DNA from 2 places in the Sporacetigenium mesophilum DSM 16796 genome. Region 2 is predicted to be linked to the other one. Evidence: a T-box and tRNA genes for the amino acid it is inferred to sense, from the RefSeq annotation. Region 2 holds a T-box; the other holds one or more tRNA genes.
What was found. The T-box of region 2 lies ahead of metG (methionine--tRNA ligase). A T-box ahead of a tRNA ligase gene usually reads a tRNA of that ligase, here a tRNA-Met.
Positions count from the first base shown of each region.

Region 1: it has a tRNA-Met gene. The T-box ahead of metG (methionine--tRNA ligase) is inferred to sense a tRNA for this amino acid. The anticodon was not compared.

Region 1 is NZ_JCANUR010000003.1:112,011-120,647, reverse strand. Features, by position in the region: gene BS62_RS04755 (Lrp/AsnC family transcriptional regulator) at 290-730, shown strand; gene BS62_RS04750 (LysE family translocator) at 742-1,350, shown strand; gene BS62_RS04745 (hypothetical protein) at 1,387-1,644, shown strand; gene BS62_RS04740 (PAS domain-containing protein) at 1,685-2,971, opposite strand; tRNA gene BS62_RS04735 (tRNA-Met) at 3,114-3,189, shown strand; gene BS62_RS04730 (pentapeptide repeat-containing protein) at 3,383-4,039, shown strand; gene BS62_RS04725 (FMN-binding protein) at 4,092-4,940, opposite strand; gene BS62_RS04720 (MFS transporter) at 5,298-6,437, shown strand; gene BS62_RS04715 (uroporphyrinogen decarboxylase family protein) at 6,726-7,595, shown strand; gene BS62_RS04710 (uroporphyrinogen decarboxylase family protein) at 7,628-8,637, shown strand, end outside.
Region 2 is NZ_JCANUR010000005.1:62,976-71,612, forward strand. Features, by position in the region: gene BS62_RS06275 (Lrp/AsnC family transcriptional regulator) at 1-358, opposite strand, end outside; gene BS62_RS06280 (nicotinate phosphoribosyltransferase) at 374-1,804, opposite strand; gene BS62_RS06285 (nucleoside recognition domain-containing protein) at 1,964-2,518, shown strand; gene BS62_RS06290 (spore maturation protein) at 2,518-3,042, shown strand; gene BS62_RS06295 (hypothetical protein) at 3,138-3,326, shown strand; T-box leader at 3,391-3,612, shown strand; gene metG (methionine--tRNA ligase) at 3,660-5,597, shown strand; gene BS62_RS06305 (TatD family hydrolase) at 5,608-6,378, shown strand; gene BS62_RS06310 (resuscitation-promoting factor) at 6,573-7,568, shown strand; gene rnmV (ribonuclease M5) at 7,710-8,243, shown strand; gene rsmA (16S rRNA (adenine(1518)-N(6)/adenine(1519)-N(6))-dimethyltransferase RsmA) at 8,255-8,637, shown strand, end outside.

The DNA.
Region 1 (8,637 bases), on a different contig from region 2:
AATTTTACTATATTTACCATTAAGAAACAATATAAATCAAAATATATTATTTCTAAGCATATTCTTACGTAATATTTAAATCAATTTATTTTTGCTATATTAAACAAGTTGAGGAATTAAAACAACCTTTAAGATTTTAAGTATAATGACATAAATATATATAATTTAATAAAATTTTAAGTAAAAACATATTATTCTTAAAAAATTATTGATGTATCTTAATTTTGTTTACTAATTTTAGGATTATTTATATAATAAATTAAATTGATTAAGAGGAGATGGCTGAGATATGGATATTATTGATGCAAAGATTCTTGAGTCTATGAAAGAAAACGGCAGAGCCACTGCTTCTGAAATTAGCAAGAAAGTGAATTTATCAATACCTGCCGTTTCAGAAAGAATTAGAAAATTAGAAGAATCAAATATTATTGAACAATATACGATTAAGGTTAACCGCGAGAAAATGGGATATAAACTTTTAGCAATTATATTTGTAAATATTGATGAAACAGCAAATATCCAAAATTTTAGAGAAACAATTGTTCAATTTTCTGAAGTAATCGAATGCCATCATATGGCGGGAGAATATGATTATATGCTAAAGGTTCTTATGAATGATACAGGAGAGTTAGAGGATTTTTTGAGTAATAAAATGAAGTCTATTAAAGGTGTTAGAAAATCTAATACATTGATTGTTTTATCAACATTAAAAGAAGTTGCTAATAGGTAGGAGGCTACTGTATGATTATAAAAGGATTTAGGTTTGGAATATTATTACAGTTAGCAGTAGGACCTATATGTTTATTTATTTTTCAGACTGCGGCTTCATCTGGATTTTTTGCAGCAGAGACTGGGGTATTAGGGGTAACAATTATTGATTGTTTATATATAATTGCCGCAATACTTGGTATGGGAACTGTACTAAATAAATATGAAAAAGGACAAAGGTTAATAAAATATTTTGGGGCTATTGTACTTATTGTTTTTGGATTAAGTAATATTGTAGGATCTTTTGGAATTAAAATCCTACCCAGTTTGAATTTTGCATCAAATCAAAGTGGAGAAAATGTATTTTTAAAAACAATGCTATTAACTATATCAAATCCATTGACAATACTGTTTTGGGCAGGGGTTTTTTCTACGAAGATCTCCCAAGAAAATATGGATAAAAAGAATATGTATTTATTTGGACTTGGAGCAGTGTTGTCAACTGTATTATTCTTAACACTTATTTCAATTTTGGGAAGCTTTATTAATAATTTTTTAGATTCAATATTCATTAATATATTAAATATAATTGTTGGATTGGTATTAGTTGCTTTTGGAATCAATAACGTTTATAATGGATAAAATAGACTATATTAACATATTCTTAAGGAGATTTCAATGATAAAAAGAGAATTTGATGTAAATGATACTGCTTATTTAGCAAAAAGTAGAAGACTTAAAGCCCATATAGATGGTAGTGATACTAACACAAAAACTATATCTTTAAGAGCAGGAGATTCTGTAAAGATATTAGATTATTATGAAATTGATAAATACGGATATTCTTATGAAGCTGAATATAAAAAAGATGGAACTTCATACATTATAAAAAAACACTTAAGTCAGTCAGACTTAAGACCAAAAAAGAATTATTAATTAATAAAGGTTGTATCAAATTTTGATACAACCTTTATTATTAATAATAAAAATATCTAAAATCCTTAATATTTGAATAAAATTCAAAAGTACTTCCAGACGTTTGCTTTGCAATATACATAGCTTTATCAGAATAAGTAATAAGTGTTTCAATATCACATGAATCATTTGGATAAATAGATATACCTATACTTAAAGCTATAGTTAACTCGGCCTCGTCTACCTTTAATGGGGTCTTAAGCTTTTCTATAATCTTTTGAGCAAGAATAGAAGAATCTTCATAATCTTCAATATAAGGTTGAATTATTACAAATTCATCTCCACCAAGCCTTGCAACAAAATCCACTTCGCTAATGGTGCTTTGAACAACTTGGGCAATTTCTTTAAGAACTATATCTCCAACAGCATGGCCATATACGTCGTTTATTCTTTTGAACTTATCCATATCAAATAACATTAACGCAAATTTGAAGTTTCCTCTACGAGCATTTTCTAATATTAAATTTAGATGTTTCATAAGATAACTTCTATTTGGTATTCCAGTAAGTGAGTCATAATTTGCAAGATAAAGTATTTTTTCTTCAGCAGTTTTTCTTTCAGATATATCCCTTACAATGTGAATTCTCAATCTTTTATCATCAACTAGTACACTTTTAACGCTAACTTCAACAGGAAAGCTGCTTCCATCTTTCTTTACATGTGTACCTTCAAATGTAAGGCCGTTTTTATCAGCTTCTTTCATTTGTTGTTGAAATAGGTTAGTAGTTGAATTGTGTCTTAAATCTAGAACATTTAGCTTAGTTAATTCACTTAAAGAATAACCGTATTTTAATATTGCACTCATATTAGCATCTATTATGTTGCCATTAGTGTCTGCATAAAAAATAATATCTTGTGCATTATCAAATAAAAGTTGGTGTTTTTTCATAAGTTCGTTAGTTTTCTTTAAATCAGTTATATCAGCAAATAAAGCTGTAAAATTATCATTTGTTGAACCAAATGTGTAAACTCTAAAATGCTTATCCAATTCTTCGTTATAAATTTCGAAACTAACAGATATTCCTGATAATAAGATTTTTTCATAAGTATTAATTAAAAATGGATTTAAATCAGGTGTAAAATCTGACACCATTTTTCCAATAATATCTTCTCGAGTCAATCCAGTGATGTCTGTAAAAGCATTGTTTGTTGCTAAAAATTTATAGTCGATAGGGTGGCCATTCTCATTATAAACTATTTTATGAAAGGCAACCCCTTCACTTATTGAATTAAAGAAAGACTCGAGATAGGAATTACAATCCTTACCACAAATACATTCTTTCCACATATAACATTCTCTCCTTAATCAACTATTAAATTTTATTAATATATAATATGAAATTTAAACTAATTAGTGTATTTAAATATAAATTTGCTATTAATTAATATGTGTGTTAGTATATTACTTAGGGAAAGAAACAAAACAATATCGCGGAGTGGAGCAGTTGGCAGCTCGTCGGGCTCATAACCCGAAGGTCGTAGGTTCGAGTCCTGCCTCCGCAACCAATAAAGTATAAAACCAAACTCTTATATCTTTTGATATGAGAGTTTTTTAATTTCCAACTGCTAAACTTGAGCTACGGACCTGTTTTTCAAGGTCGTTGGCGACATGAGCGTAGCGAATTTTTTATTAGATAGTGTTTAATAAAAATAAGAATATAGCAAACTAAAATAAAACATATTTTTAATGGAGGTAATTATGACTATAAAGAAAAAGGTAATTGATAATTTTAACTATAACAACATAAAAAAGACGAATAAGAATTTTATGTATAAAGATTTAAGAAGAAGTAATTGTTACAATTGTGATTTTTCAAGTTCAAACTTTAATTTTGCAAGCTTAAGAGGCGCTCAATTTAAATCATGTGATTTTCATGAATGTACATTTGACTCTGCTGAGTTTGTCGCGACAAATTTGAAAAGAAGTAAATTTAGAAATGCTAAATTTGAAAATGTAGTATTTGACAGTGCAAATTTAGAAGGGGTAGATTTTAGAGGAGCAGAATTCAAAAATGTCATATTTGTATCTACAGATACATCTAAAGCAGTTAACTTAGACTTATCAAATGCAGATGTAAAAATATTTGAGGAAATGCCAAAATTAGAAGTTAGTGAAGAACTTGAAAATGCTGCTAAAGCTGCAATGACTAATGAATATGTAAAAGCAGCAAGGGTATTAGATACAAAGAGCGGGGAAGTTAGCCCTATAAGTATGATGATATTACTAGAAAATTTCAATGAGAAAACTTTAATAAGAGGATTAAATCTTGTTAAGGAAAATGTAGATAAAGATTTCTGTACATTAAGTTATATTATTAAACTTATAAATAAGTATCAATCAGAAGGTCTTTTATAAAAGAATCCCCGACAGAAATGTCGGGGATTTTATTGTAGTATTATATTTTTTCTTACTCTTCAGTCATGCTCATAGCAGCAGTACCAGTTTTACCTATTTCAGCTAAATCATCTAAAGCATATTCAACTAATGCTTTGAAGTTTTCAACAGAGTGAGTAGCACCAGTTACAACATCGACATCACCTATAAGTTGTTTTTCTACTAATTGTTTTTCTAATTCAGCAGTATATTTTTCTGGATAAGTTTTTGCAACTGCTTCCATCTTAGTTTTATATTCTGCATCTTCAGATTTTAATTTACCATCTTTATTTATGTAATCAAAATTTGCAACTGCTATTTTATGATCTTTTATTTCAAGTTCTACAAAAGGCTTCCAACCTTTATCATCGAAATCATCTGCTTCAACTTTATATGTTCCATCTTCATAAAGAGGTACTATTGCCGCTGTAGTATCTCCAGTTTTCGCTTTCTCTATTGCAGCTGCTGCTAGTTCATTAAAGTTTCTAGATGAATGTGTAGCTCCAGTTACAACATCAACTTTTGCTGCATCTTGAGTTTTAATTAAGTTAGCTCCTAATTTATCAAAACCTTCTCTTGGTGTAAAACCATTAGCTCCTTTAAAGCCATCAATGTACCCTTGAGATTCTGTTCTCATTTCTTTTTTCTCATTTGTATAATCGTAGTATGCTTCTGTTATTTTACCATCTTTAACAGTAACATCAACAAATGCTATCCAGCTTCTAACGTCTTTTCTATCATACTCTGCATGATATTTACCGTCTTTTAATTCAACTACTGGTGCTGCTGTTTCTGTTTCTGTTGTTTCCTGAGTTGATGTACATCCACTAAGTAATGTTACAGCCATTAAACTCGTTAAACCTAATGATAATAATTTTTTCATTTGTATTTCCCCCTTAAAACTGTTTATTAATAACTTAATTACATTATATGGTATGGCAATACCTGTGTCAACGAAAATGTCTAATAAATAACAAAAAATGTAAAAAATTAGTAATAAATTTTAATTATTAAAGTATTTAATAAAAATATTGCAGTAATATACAGGATTCAATGTGGTTGCATGTGATAAAAAATAAGCATAATTATATAAAAATATAGTAAAATTATTAATATAAACAAAATAATAAGGAGAAAAGTGAATGTACAGACCAATTTAATACAAAACAAATTTACAAAGTATTAAAAAATAACCTTTAGGAAGGTTTTTTTGTCATGTAATTTTGGGGGTGTATTAAAAGTGAATAAAAAGGTCAACGTTTACTTAATGTATATTATTGTATTTCTACAGGGGTTTGTTTTTTATGGACCTATAGCTACGTTGTACAGGCAAAATAGAAACTTATCTTTGTCTGATATGTTTTTAATAGAATCTATATCATGGATATTATTGATTATTTTTGAAATACCATGGGGATGGTTTGCAGATAAGTTTGGATATAAGAAAACACTTATTATTTCTAATTTTATATTGTTCATCTCAAAAATAATTTTTTATAAAGCGAATTCTTTTGAAATGTTCTTTTTAGAAAGAGTACTACTATCATTATCTTTAGCAGGAATTTCAGGGTGTGATATTGCTTTAATATATTCATCAATAAAGAAAGAGGAAAGTGAAAAAATATTTGGTGCATATAGTGCATTTTCAACTGGAGGTTATCTAATTGCTTCAGTTATGTATGGGATAATTGTTAAGAATTCAATGGATAGCACTGCATTCTATACAATTATACCTTATGCATTGGCAGCTATATTAACTTTATTTATTAAAGATGTGAATGTACAACAAGAAGAAAGACCTAAATTTAAGCAAAGTTTGCTAACTGCTCTTAAAAACAAAAGTATTATAGTATTGGTAATTTCTTTTGCTTTAATAAATGAAGTAGTTCAAGTAGTAGGAGTATTTTTAAATCAATTACAGTATTTAAGAAGTGGAATTGATATTAAATACTTTGGAATATTAAATGTTGTTATGCAAGTAGTTAGATTAATGTCTATTAAAGCTTATAAAATAAGCTCTAAATTAGGCCATAACAGAAGTATTGAAACTTTATATATTGTCATTGCTATATGTTGCACAGTATTGGTTTTTACATCTACTGCTACATTGACTATACTTTCAATAATAATTATCTTTGGCAGTGCAGCTATAATTGCACCTATAGTTTTAAACATAGAAAATAAAAGTATAACTACTTATGATAGGGCCACCCTTTTATCAATATTTTCTATGTTTGGAAGCTTAGCTGGGGCAGGGTCAAATATTATAATTGGAAAGACAGCAGATATTTCTATATCATCAGCATTTATTACTTGTGTGGTTATGTGTGTTTGTGCATATATATTGTTGTTATTATATAAAAGAAGAAGTTGTAGATAGCCAAAAAGGTTGTATCTTTTTAGATACAACCTTTTTGTAATTTCTTGACCAAAACCTAAATTGTTACTTTTCTATCATAAGGATAGTCTATAGTTGGATGACTGTTAATAGGAAATATCAATTATACGGCCATAATCAATAATGATATAATTAATTCGAGGAATATCGACTAAATATTTTGAAAACTGACGATTTCCTAAGTTTGTAAATATAAATTAAAAATTTAACATATAAGTAGAAATACAAGATAATATTGAATGATTTAGTTATTATGTAGGAGGGATAAGCATGGGTAAAATCATTGACTTTAATTGTACATACGATAATTCGGCAGGAATTAATAAAGAAATAACACAAAATATCGATTTGCAATTTCCTAAAGCTTATAAACACTGGGATAGTATGGCTTTGCTTGCTCAAGAATTAAAAAAATACGATAACGCAACTTTCTGTGAATTACCATTTTGCCATACTGTTGAAGGAGAAGCAATGGGTGGAATTATTAACTTTGGAGATGAGAACATAGGCCCAAGAGCAAAGGATTATATTTGTACATCTGCCCAAGAAATACTAAACTTACCTCAAATAGATTATTCAAGTGGACGTATATCAGAAGTTTTAAAAGCATGTAAGCATCTACGTGAAAATGGAGAAGACGTTGTTTTATATATTTCAGGACCTTTTACAATTATGAATGTTTTAATTGATCCACGCCATATATTTAAAACATTTAGAAAAAATCCAGATATTATGAAAGATATTTTTGATAAATTTCAAAATGAAATACTACGTTTTATTGAAGAAGCTCAAAAGGCAGGAGTTAATATGATTAGCTATGGAGATTCTTCTGGAGGATTAAATATATTAGGACCTAAATTTTCAGAACAAGTTGTAGAAATGTTTACTTATCCATTATTAAAAAGAGTAGAAGAAATTTTAAGTGATGAAACAATTGTGTTACTTTGTCCAAAAACTACATTTGCACTGTTGGGAACAGATAAAGGTGAATGGAGAGACATTAACCTAGGAGAATCTATGAAATATTCAAAAGCCTGTGCAAAGATAATTGGACAAGCGAAATTTGTTGGACAAATGTGCGTCAAAAATAAAGATTTTGAGCTAAAAGATAAAGTAATAAAAACAATTAACTTATTTTAATTATTAAAATTATCATATATGGAGGGAATTATATGCACAAACACGATAAGATGACACCAAATGAAAGACTTGGTGCATTTATGACAGGACAACCAATGGACAGAATGTTAGCTATACCAGTAACTTGCTCTATGTCTGGCCAAGCACTTGGAATAACTCACAAAGAAAAAAGAAGTAGCGCTTTAAATGAAGCAAATGCACAAATTGCTTGTTATGAAAGATTTGGTAATGACTTATTGATTGTTGAATATGGACTACATGGGGTAGGGGCAGCTCTTGGAAGTGAAATGAGTGATCCAGAGGACCAAACACCAGCAATTAATAAACATGTTTTAGATGATATAAATGATGTAGATAAATTAGATGCATCAAAACTTACAATAGAAAATGACAAAGAATTTAAAATGCATGTTGATGCTGCAAAGATATTAGTTGAAAAATTAGGACATGAGGTTCCAACAGGAGTTTTAATAACTGGACCTTTCACTGCTGCTTCAAGTATTTATCCAACGGAAAATTTATTAAGAGCAACTAGAAAGAACCCTGAAAAAGTGCATGAATTAATGAGATTCTGTACTGATGCATTAAAAACGATATATAGAGAGTTTATAAAAGCAGGTTGTCTTATACTTTTCTGTGACCCAATTGCATCAGGAACAATTCTTCATAGAAAACAATATTTAGAGTTTGTTTTACCATACACTAAAGAATTAATGGCAGATATTCACGATGCAAAAGGAATGGTTTGCTATCACATTTGTGGAGATACAACTTCAATTGTAGGAGATATGGTGACATCAGGGTGTGATATGCTTAGCGTAGATAATAGAGTTGACTTAGTACATACAAAAAATGTAGCAGGAAATAAGGTTCCAATTCTTGGAAATGTAGATCCAGTAGAGGTGTTAATTTTAGGAAATACCGATGACGTAGATTTAGCTGTAAAAACTTGTATTCAAAAGGCTTATGACAGTCCTTGTGGATACATTTTAGCATCAGGTTGTGATCTTTCAGGAAGTGTTCCTTTAGAAAATATTGATCA
Region 2 (8,637 bases):
TATCGTCAATTAGTCTTTCTAGTTCGTCCATATTTTTAACTATAACCTTTAAGACTAGGCAGTCTTCTCCTGTTATATGATGGCACTCAATAATGCTATTTTTATTTTGAGCTAATTCTAAAAACTCTTTATACTTATCTCCAGGTAAGCCTACAGTTATAAAAGCTTTTATTATTTTATTTAATTTCTCTGGATTTACTATGGCTTTATATCCAGTTATTATTCCTGATTCTTCTAATCTTTTTACTCTCTCAGAAACAGCAGGAGAAGTAAGACCTACTATTTTCCCTAAGTCTTTCATTGATATTCTACCATCAGTTTGAAGCATTTCTATTATCTTATAATCTGTAACATCCATTAGAATGCCTCCTTTCTATTTTTGTTTCTTGGAATCTAGCATATCTTGCTTTAACTTCCAAAGCTTATTAGACAAGTCGACTTTATATATTTGAGGAGAAGATATTCTTCTATACTCACTCCATAAAGTATCTAGCTCTTTTTGTACAAATTTTCTTATTTCCATAACAGGTTTTTTAATATGCTTACAATCACCATTTATAAATAAAGGCTTTAACATTTCCTTTATAGTATAATCTTCAAATGTCTTAGTTTTCCATGTATATACAGGATGGAAAAGTTCAATAGATGTAGATGTATCTATATTTTCATCATGTAATAATATTAAATCGGCTTCAGCTTTTCCTTGCTTATTATATATTCTAACAACTTTTTTATATCCTGGGTTAGTTATTTTTTCAGGATCTTCAGATACTTTTATTTTTGGTTCAAATTCTCCATTATCATAAGATGCAACAATTTTATAAACTCCTCCTAAAGATGGTGAATCACTAGATGTTATAAGTTTGGTACCAACACCCCAAGCGTTTATCTTAGCACCTGCAAGTTTAAGAGTTGTAATAGCATGTTCGTCTAAATCATTTGATGCAGTTATAGATAAATCTCCAAACCCTGCTTTATTAAGCATTTTGTATGCTTCCTTAGATAAGTATGCTAAATCTCCAGAATCCAATCTTATACCAAGTGGCTTATGTCCTTTTTCTACTAGATCTTTAAATACAGTTATTGCATTTGGAACTCCACTATTTAGTACATCATAAGTATCTACTAATAACAAACATTTATCAGGATAAACTTCAGCATATGCTTTAAAAGCTTCAAGTTCCTCATCAAATTTTTGTACCCAACTATGAGCATGAGTTCCAGATATAGGAACACCAAACATTTGACCTGCTAAAACATTAGAAGTACCATTACAACCACCTATAACAGCTGCTCTAGCTCCATAAAGACTAGCATCAGGTCCTTGAGCACGTCTTGAACCAAACTCTAATACAGTGTCTCCTTGTGCAGCAGAACACACTCTAGAGGCTTTAGTTGCTATAAGAGATTGGAAGTTTACAATATTCAATAAAGCTGTCTCTATTAATTGTGCTTGATATAAAGGAGCCTTTACTGTAACTATAGGTTCATTTGGAAACATTATGCTTCCTTCTTCAACTGCATATATATCTCCTGTAAATTTAAATTCTTTTAAAAGCTTTAAAAATCTATCAGAAAATAAGTTTAAACTTTTTAGATATTTTATCTCTTCATCAGAAAAATGCAGGTTATTTACATAATCTACAAACTGTTCTATACCACAGACTATTGTATATCCACCTTTACATGCATTTTTTCTAAAAAACATATCAAATACAACTATATCCTGGTGGACATCGTTTTCAAAGTAGCCATTCATCATTGTAAGCTGATATAAATCTGTGAGAAGTGTTAAATTTCGCATGTCTATTCTCCTTATCCTATTATGAATATAGTAAAAAAATTAGAAAAACCCATAATATTATAAAAACACAATATTAATCAAGTTTCAAGTATAAACCCTTAACTTAAAATCATAAAATTTAGTTAAGGGGGGATTATTATAGCTAAAATTTGGTTTTATATGATGAGTATAGGTATAGTAGGAAGTATTTTATGTAATAAACTTCCAAGCCTAAACACAACTATTATAAGTGAAGCCTCAAGAGGCGTAGAGTTCACTATAAGCTTAATAGGAATAATGGCCTTATGGATGGGAATAATGAATATAGCTAAGGATTCTGGACTAATAGATAAGCTAGGAAAATCCTTATACAAACCTCTAAAAAGGCTATTTCCATCTATACCAAAAGGTCATAAAGCAATGTCCTATATGCTTATGAATATGGCTTTAAATATTTTAGGTGCAGGAAATGGAGCAACTGCATTTGGTCTCAAAGCCATGGAAGAATTACAAACTTTAAATCCTAAAAAGGATACTGCAAGCAATGATATGATTATGTTTTTGGTAATAAATATATCATCAATTCAAATAATACCTTTTACAATGTTAAAGCTTAGATTTGATAATGGAGCAACAAATCCTAATGAAATAATAATGAGTACTTTATTTGCAACTACAATATCCACAATAATAGGTATAGTTACTTGCAAGTTGCTACAGAGGAGGGTTAAATAATGATAGATATATTATCTAACTTATTAGTTCCTCTTATAATACTTATAATAATTGTATATGGTAAAATGCAAAAAGTAGACATATATGATAGTTTTGTAAAAGGAGCACTTGATGGTATAAAAACTACATACAAAATAGCACCTGCTATAATAGGTATATTCTTAGCTATTGGAGTATTTAAAAATGGCCAAGGATTATACGTTCTAGAATTATTATTCTCACCTATAGCTAAATTATTTAGTATACCTAAAGAATTAATAGGATTGATACTTGTAAAACCATTATCTGGAAGTGGTGCACTTGCCATGTATACAGAACTTGTATCTAGAGTGGGAATAAATTCTATAGTAGAAAAAATGGGAGCAACTATAGTAGGAGCATCAGAAACTATTTTTTATACTATGGCAATATATTATGGAAGTCTAAAAATAAAACACACTAGGCACACTTTGACTTGTGCTATGCTTAGCCATATAGCAGGTGTTTTGGCATCTGTATTTATATGTTACGTAATTTTTGCTTAAATATATTAAAATTTGTAAAATAATACTACATGAATATTAACTCCTATACTTTGTAAAAACTAAAGATAAGTAAATACTAATAAAGGAGTGATATCATGAAATCTGATAAAATGAAAAGTCACAAAAGAAATCAATACGAAAATGCGTTTATTTTAAAAGAAATGGTAGCAGATCCTCAAGTAAAAAACATGGGAGTTGAATATTCAAACGAAGTTCTTCAAGATATAGATTTAGATTTACCTAAAACAACAAACAAAACTATGAGCAAAAGAGTTTCTAAATAATATACTTGACAGTAAGAAGAATATTATATAGAATTTAATTTAAAAATATTGGCAATAATTATAAGATAAAGCTAAGAAGAGAAGAGTAAATAAAAATTTTTATCTACAGAGAGCTAGTAAAGGTGAAAGCTAGCGTTAAGAGTTTTATTGAAGATGGCCTCTGAGCTTTTCATCCGAACAACATAAATTATGTTTTTAAGATGAAACGGTTAGATGCGTTATAGTCTACAGAGATATCTAATTTTTAGATAACTAGGGTGGTACCGCGAATAAACTCGCCCCTATATTATATAGGGGCGTTTTTTTGTACAAAAAAACTGAGGAGGAAAAATAATGCAAAAACCAACTTATTATGTAACAACACCTATATATTATCCAAGTGGCAATCTACATATAGGACACACTTATACAACTGTTGCAGCAGATGCTATAGCTAGATTCAAGCGTTTTAGTGGATATGAAGTAAAGTTTTTAACAGGAACAGATGAACATGGAGAAAAAATACAAAAGACTGCTAAGGAAAAGGGCTTAAAAGAAATAGACTACTTAGATGGAATGGTAAAAAATATAAAAGAATTATGGGATACAATGGACATATCGTATGATGATTTTATAAGAACAACTGAAGAAAGACATAAGGTAGTTGTTCAAAAAATATTTGCAAAGTTATATGAGCAAGGGGATATATACAAAGGAGAATACAAAGGATGGTATTGTACTCCATGTGAAAGTTTTTGGACAGAATCTCAGTTATCAGAAGATAAAAAATGTCCTGATTGTGGAAGAGAAACTTATATAGCAAAGGAAGAAGCATATTTCTTCAAATTATCTAAGTATCAAGATAAACTTAAAAAGTTATTTATAGACAATCCTAATTTCTGTTTCCCAGAAGCTAGAAAAAATGAAATGATAAGTAACTTCTTAGACAGAGGTCTCGAAGACTTATGTGTATCAAGAACTACTTTTGACTGGGGTATAAAAGTTCCTTTTGATGAAAGACACGTTATATATGTATGGTTTGATGCTGTATGTAACTACATAACTGCACTTGGATATATGAGTGAAGATGACAGTGATTACAAAAAATTCTGGCCAGCAGAAGTTCATATAGTAGGTAAAGAGATAGTTAGATTCCACAGTATAATATGGCCTGCTATACTTATGGCATTAGGAGAAGAGACACCTAAGCAAATATACGGTCATGGATGGATATTATTTGCTGATGATAAGATGAGTAAATCTAAAGGAAATATAGTTTATCCAGAGCCACTAATAAATAGATATGGAATAGATGCTCTTAAATATTTCTTACTTAAAGAATTCGCATTTGGGCAAGATGGAAGTTACACTCATAGAAACTTCGTAAGTAGAATAAACTCAGATTTGGCAAATGATTTAGGTAACTTAGTAAGTAGAACTGTTGCAATGGTAGAAAAATATAACAATGGAATGATACCTATGTCTACAGAGTCTACTGATGTTGATGTTGAACTTAAAACTCAAGTTTTATCTTCAAGAGAAAACTTTGAATCTGAAATGAACAAACTTCAATTCAATGATGCATTAGAAGAAGTATGGAGAGCAGTTAGAAGAACTAACAAATATATAGATCAAACTATGCCATGGGCACTAGCTAAAGATGAATCTAAAAAAGGCGAGTTAGATGCTGTATTATACAACTTATGTGAATCTATAAGAATAATAGCTACTCTTGTAAATCCAATAATGAAAGATACTGCTAATAAGATATACAAACAACTTGGGATAGAAGGAATTGAAGATTTAACTAGTTGGGAAAGCACTGATAGATTTGGTCTAATAAAAGAAAATACTAAAGTATCTAAAGGTGAAGTATTATTCCCAAGATTAGATATAGAAGAAGAAGTTAAAGCCTTAGAAGAATTATTTGCTCCAAAGGATGAAGTTAAAGAAGAACCATTAACTCACAAAGAAGAAATAACTATAGATGACTTTGACAAAGTAGAACTTAGAGTAGGAAAAGTATTAAGTGCTGAAAAACATCCAAAGGCAGATAAGTTATTAGTATTTAAAGTAAAAGTAGGAAGTGAAGAAAGACAAATAGTTTCTGGTATAGCTAAATACTACAAACCAGAAGAGATGGTAGGAAAACAAGTTATAGTTGTATGTAACTTAAAGCCTGTAAAACTAAGAGGTGTAGAGTCACAAGGTATGTTACTTGCTGCATCTGATGACAATAACTTAGCAGTAGCAGAAGTTCAAGGAATAAAAGACGGAAGTATTGTAAGCTAGGAGTGATAAAATGTTATTTGACTCACATGCACATCTAGACAATTCTAGATTTGATGAAGATAGAGAAGATTTAATAAATAAACTAAAAGAAGAAAAAATAAAGTATGTATTAAATCCCGGTGCAGATATACCTACATCTATAAATAGTGTAAAGTTAGCTAATGAATACGATTTTATTTATGCTGCTGTTGGGGTACACCCACATGATGTAGAAGATATGAGTGAAGAAATTATAGATACACTTAGGGACCTTGCAATATCAAATAAAAAGGTTGTAGCTATAGGAGAAATAGGACTTGATTATTACTATGATAATTCTCCTAGGGACTTACAAAGAAAATGGTTTGAAAGACAAATAGAACTTGCTAATGAATTAAAACTTCCAATAATAGTACATGATAGAGATGCACATCAAGATACTATGGATATAATAAAAAATAGTAGATCTAAAGATATAGGGTGTGTACTTCACTGTTATAGTGGAAATGTAGATTTAGCAAGAGAATATATAAAAATGGGATGTTATATATCTATAGCAGGACCTCTTACATTTAATAATAACAAAAAAACTCCAGAGGTAGTTAGAGAAATACCTCTAGAGCATCTATTAATAGAAACGGATTCTCCATATTTAGCACCTCATCCTCATAGAGGAAAGAGAAATGATCCATCTTTTGTTAGATATGTTGCAGAGAAAATAGCTATAGAAAAAGGAATATCTTATGAGAAAGTATGTGAAGCAACACTAGAAAATGCAAAGAGATTGTTTGGAATAAAATAATTATTATTTAAACCTTTACATTAATTGTAAAGGTTTTTTTGATTTTTTATAGAATATATATATAAAATTTACAAATATTGTAACTAAATTGTAATAATTGGACAAACTTAGGAATATACTTACTTATATAACTTGAAAGTAAAAAAAGATTACATTTTCTAAAAATGCAATCTAATTTGAAAGGGGTTCTAATTATGGCTTTATTAAAAAAGAATTCTAGTGCTTTAGCTTTTATGGTTTCTGTACCTATGATGGTACTAGGGGGTTATGATGCGCTAAATAACGATGTTACTCTTAAGGTTGATGATAAAGTAGTACAGATGAGTACTTTTAGTGGAAATGTAGAAGAACTACTAGAGGAAAGAGGTATAAAAGTAGATTCAACAGATAAGGTACTTCCAGGTCTTGATGCTAAGTTAGAAGACGGCATGGAAGTTGAGTTTAAGAATTCTTTTAAAGTTAATTTAACTGTGGCAGGACTTCAAAAAGAAATAACTACAACTGAAGATACATTGAAGGATTTGTTAACTAAACAAAACATAAGTGTAAATAGACGCGATATATTAAGTCATCCGCTAAATCATAAATTACAGCCTAATGAAAAAATAGATATAGTAAAAGTTGAAGAAAAAATAGTAAAAGAAACACAGAAAATACCTTATGAAGTAAAGACAGTACTAGATAACAATTTGTATAAGGGAGAAACAAGAAAAGCTAAATCAGGAAAATTAGGTGAAAAACAAATAGCTTATAAAGTTGTATATCACAATGGAAAACCAGTAAATAAAATAGTAGTAGGTGAAAACGTGACAGTTGAGCCAACTACTGAAATAGTAAAGAAAGGTACTGCAGAAATTAGAGTAGCTTCAGCAAGAAGCTCAGTTTCAAGAGGTTCTACACTTCAAGCAACATCAACTTCAGGAATTAATATGACAGTAACAGCTACAGCATATACTGGTGGAGGAACAACTGCAACAGGGAGGCCAGCTGCTTACGGAGTTATAGCAGTTGATCCTAGAGTTATACCATATGGAACAAGAGTATACATACCACAATTTGGAGGTACTTTTGTAGCTGCAGATACTGGAGGAGCTATAAAAGGAAATAAAATTGACGTATACTTGAATTCATATTCTGAGTGTATGAACTTTGGAAGAAGAACATTAGATATAGTTATATTAGGAAGATAGGATAAAGTGCGCATCTTAAATAGATGCGCTTTTTTTGAGCAATGCGAATTTTTGTTGCTAAAATTAGTTATAAGACTTAAAATATAATTATTGTTTTTTGCTAAAAATATATATGTATTTAATTTATAGAAGGTGATAATTATGATGAAGGAAATAATAGTGGTAGAAGGAAGAGACGATATAACTGCTGTAAAGAGAGCTTTGGACGCAGAACTTATAGCTACTGGAGGATTTGGATTTCCAAGGGGAGTTATGGAAAGAATAAAAGAGGCTCAAAGACGAAGAGGAGTTATAGTATTTACAGACCCAGATTTCGCTGGTGAAAAAATAAGAAAAAAGATAGCAGCAGAAGTTCCAGGATGCAAGCATGCATTTTTACCTAGGGAAGAAGCCAAAAAAGATGGAGACATAGGTATTGAAAATGCAACTCCTGCAAATATATTAAAAGCACTTGCAAAGGTTAGAACTGAAAGCCTTGATAAAAGAACTGAGTTTAGCCAAGTAGATTTAATAAGAAATGGTCTTATAGGAAATGACGACGCATCTATAAGAAGAGATGAACTTGGAAAAGTCCTAGGGATAGGATATGGAAATGCGAAACAATTTTTAAATAGATTAAACAACTATGGAGTTACTAGAGAAGAATTTGAAGAATCACTAAAAAGTTTAAAATAAGGAGATATTATATGGATAGACTTTCTTCACATAAAGCAACAAAAGAGATAGTTCAAAAACACAATTTCAGATTTTCAAAGTCGTTAGGCCAGAACTTTTTAATAGACGACACTATAATAGACAGAATAATAGAAGGTGCTAATATAGGTGAAAATGACTATGTAATGGAAGTTGGACCGGGAATTGGAACATTAACTCGTGAAATGGCAAAAAGGTCAAAAAAGTTAGTAGCAATAGAAATTGATAAGTCTTTAATACCGATATTAAAGGATACATTATCAGACTTAGACAATGCAGAGGTAGTAAATGGAGATATATTAAGGGTAGATGTCAATGAAATTGTAAATGAAAAGCTAAACGGTGGACCTATAAAGCTTGTAGCAAATTTACCATA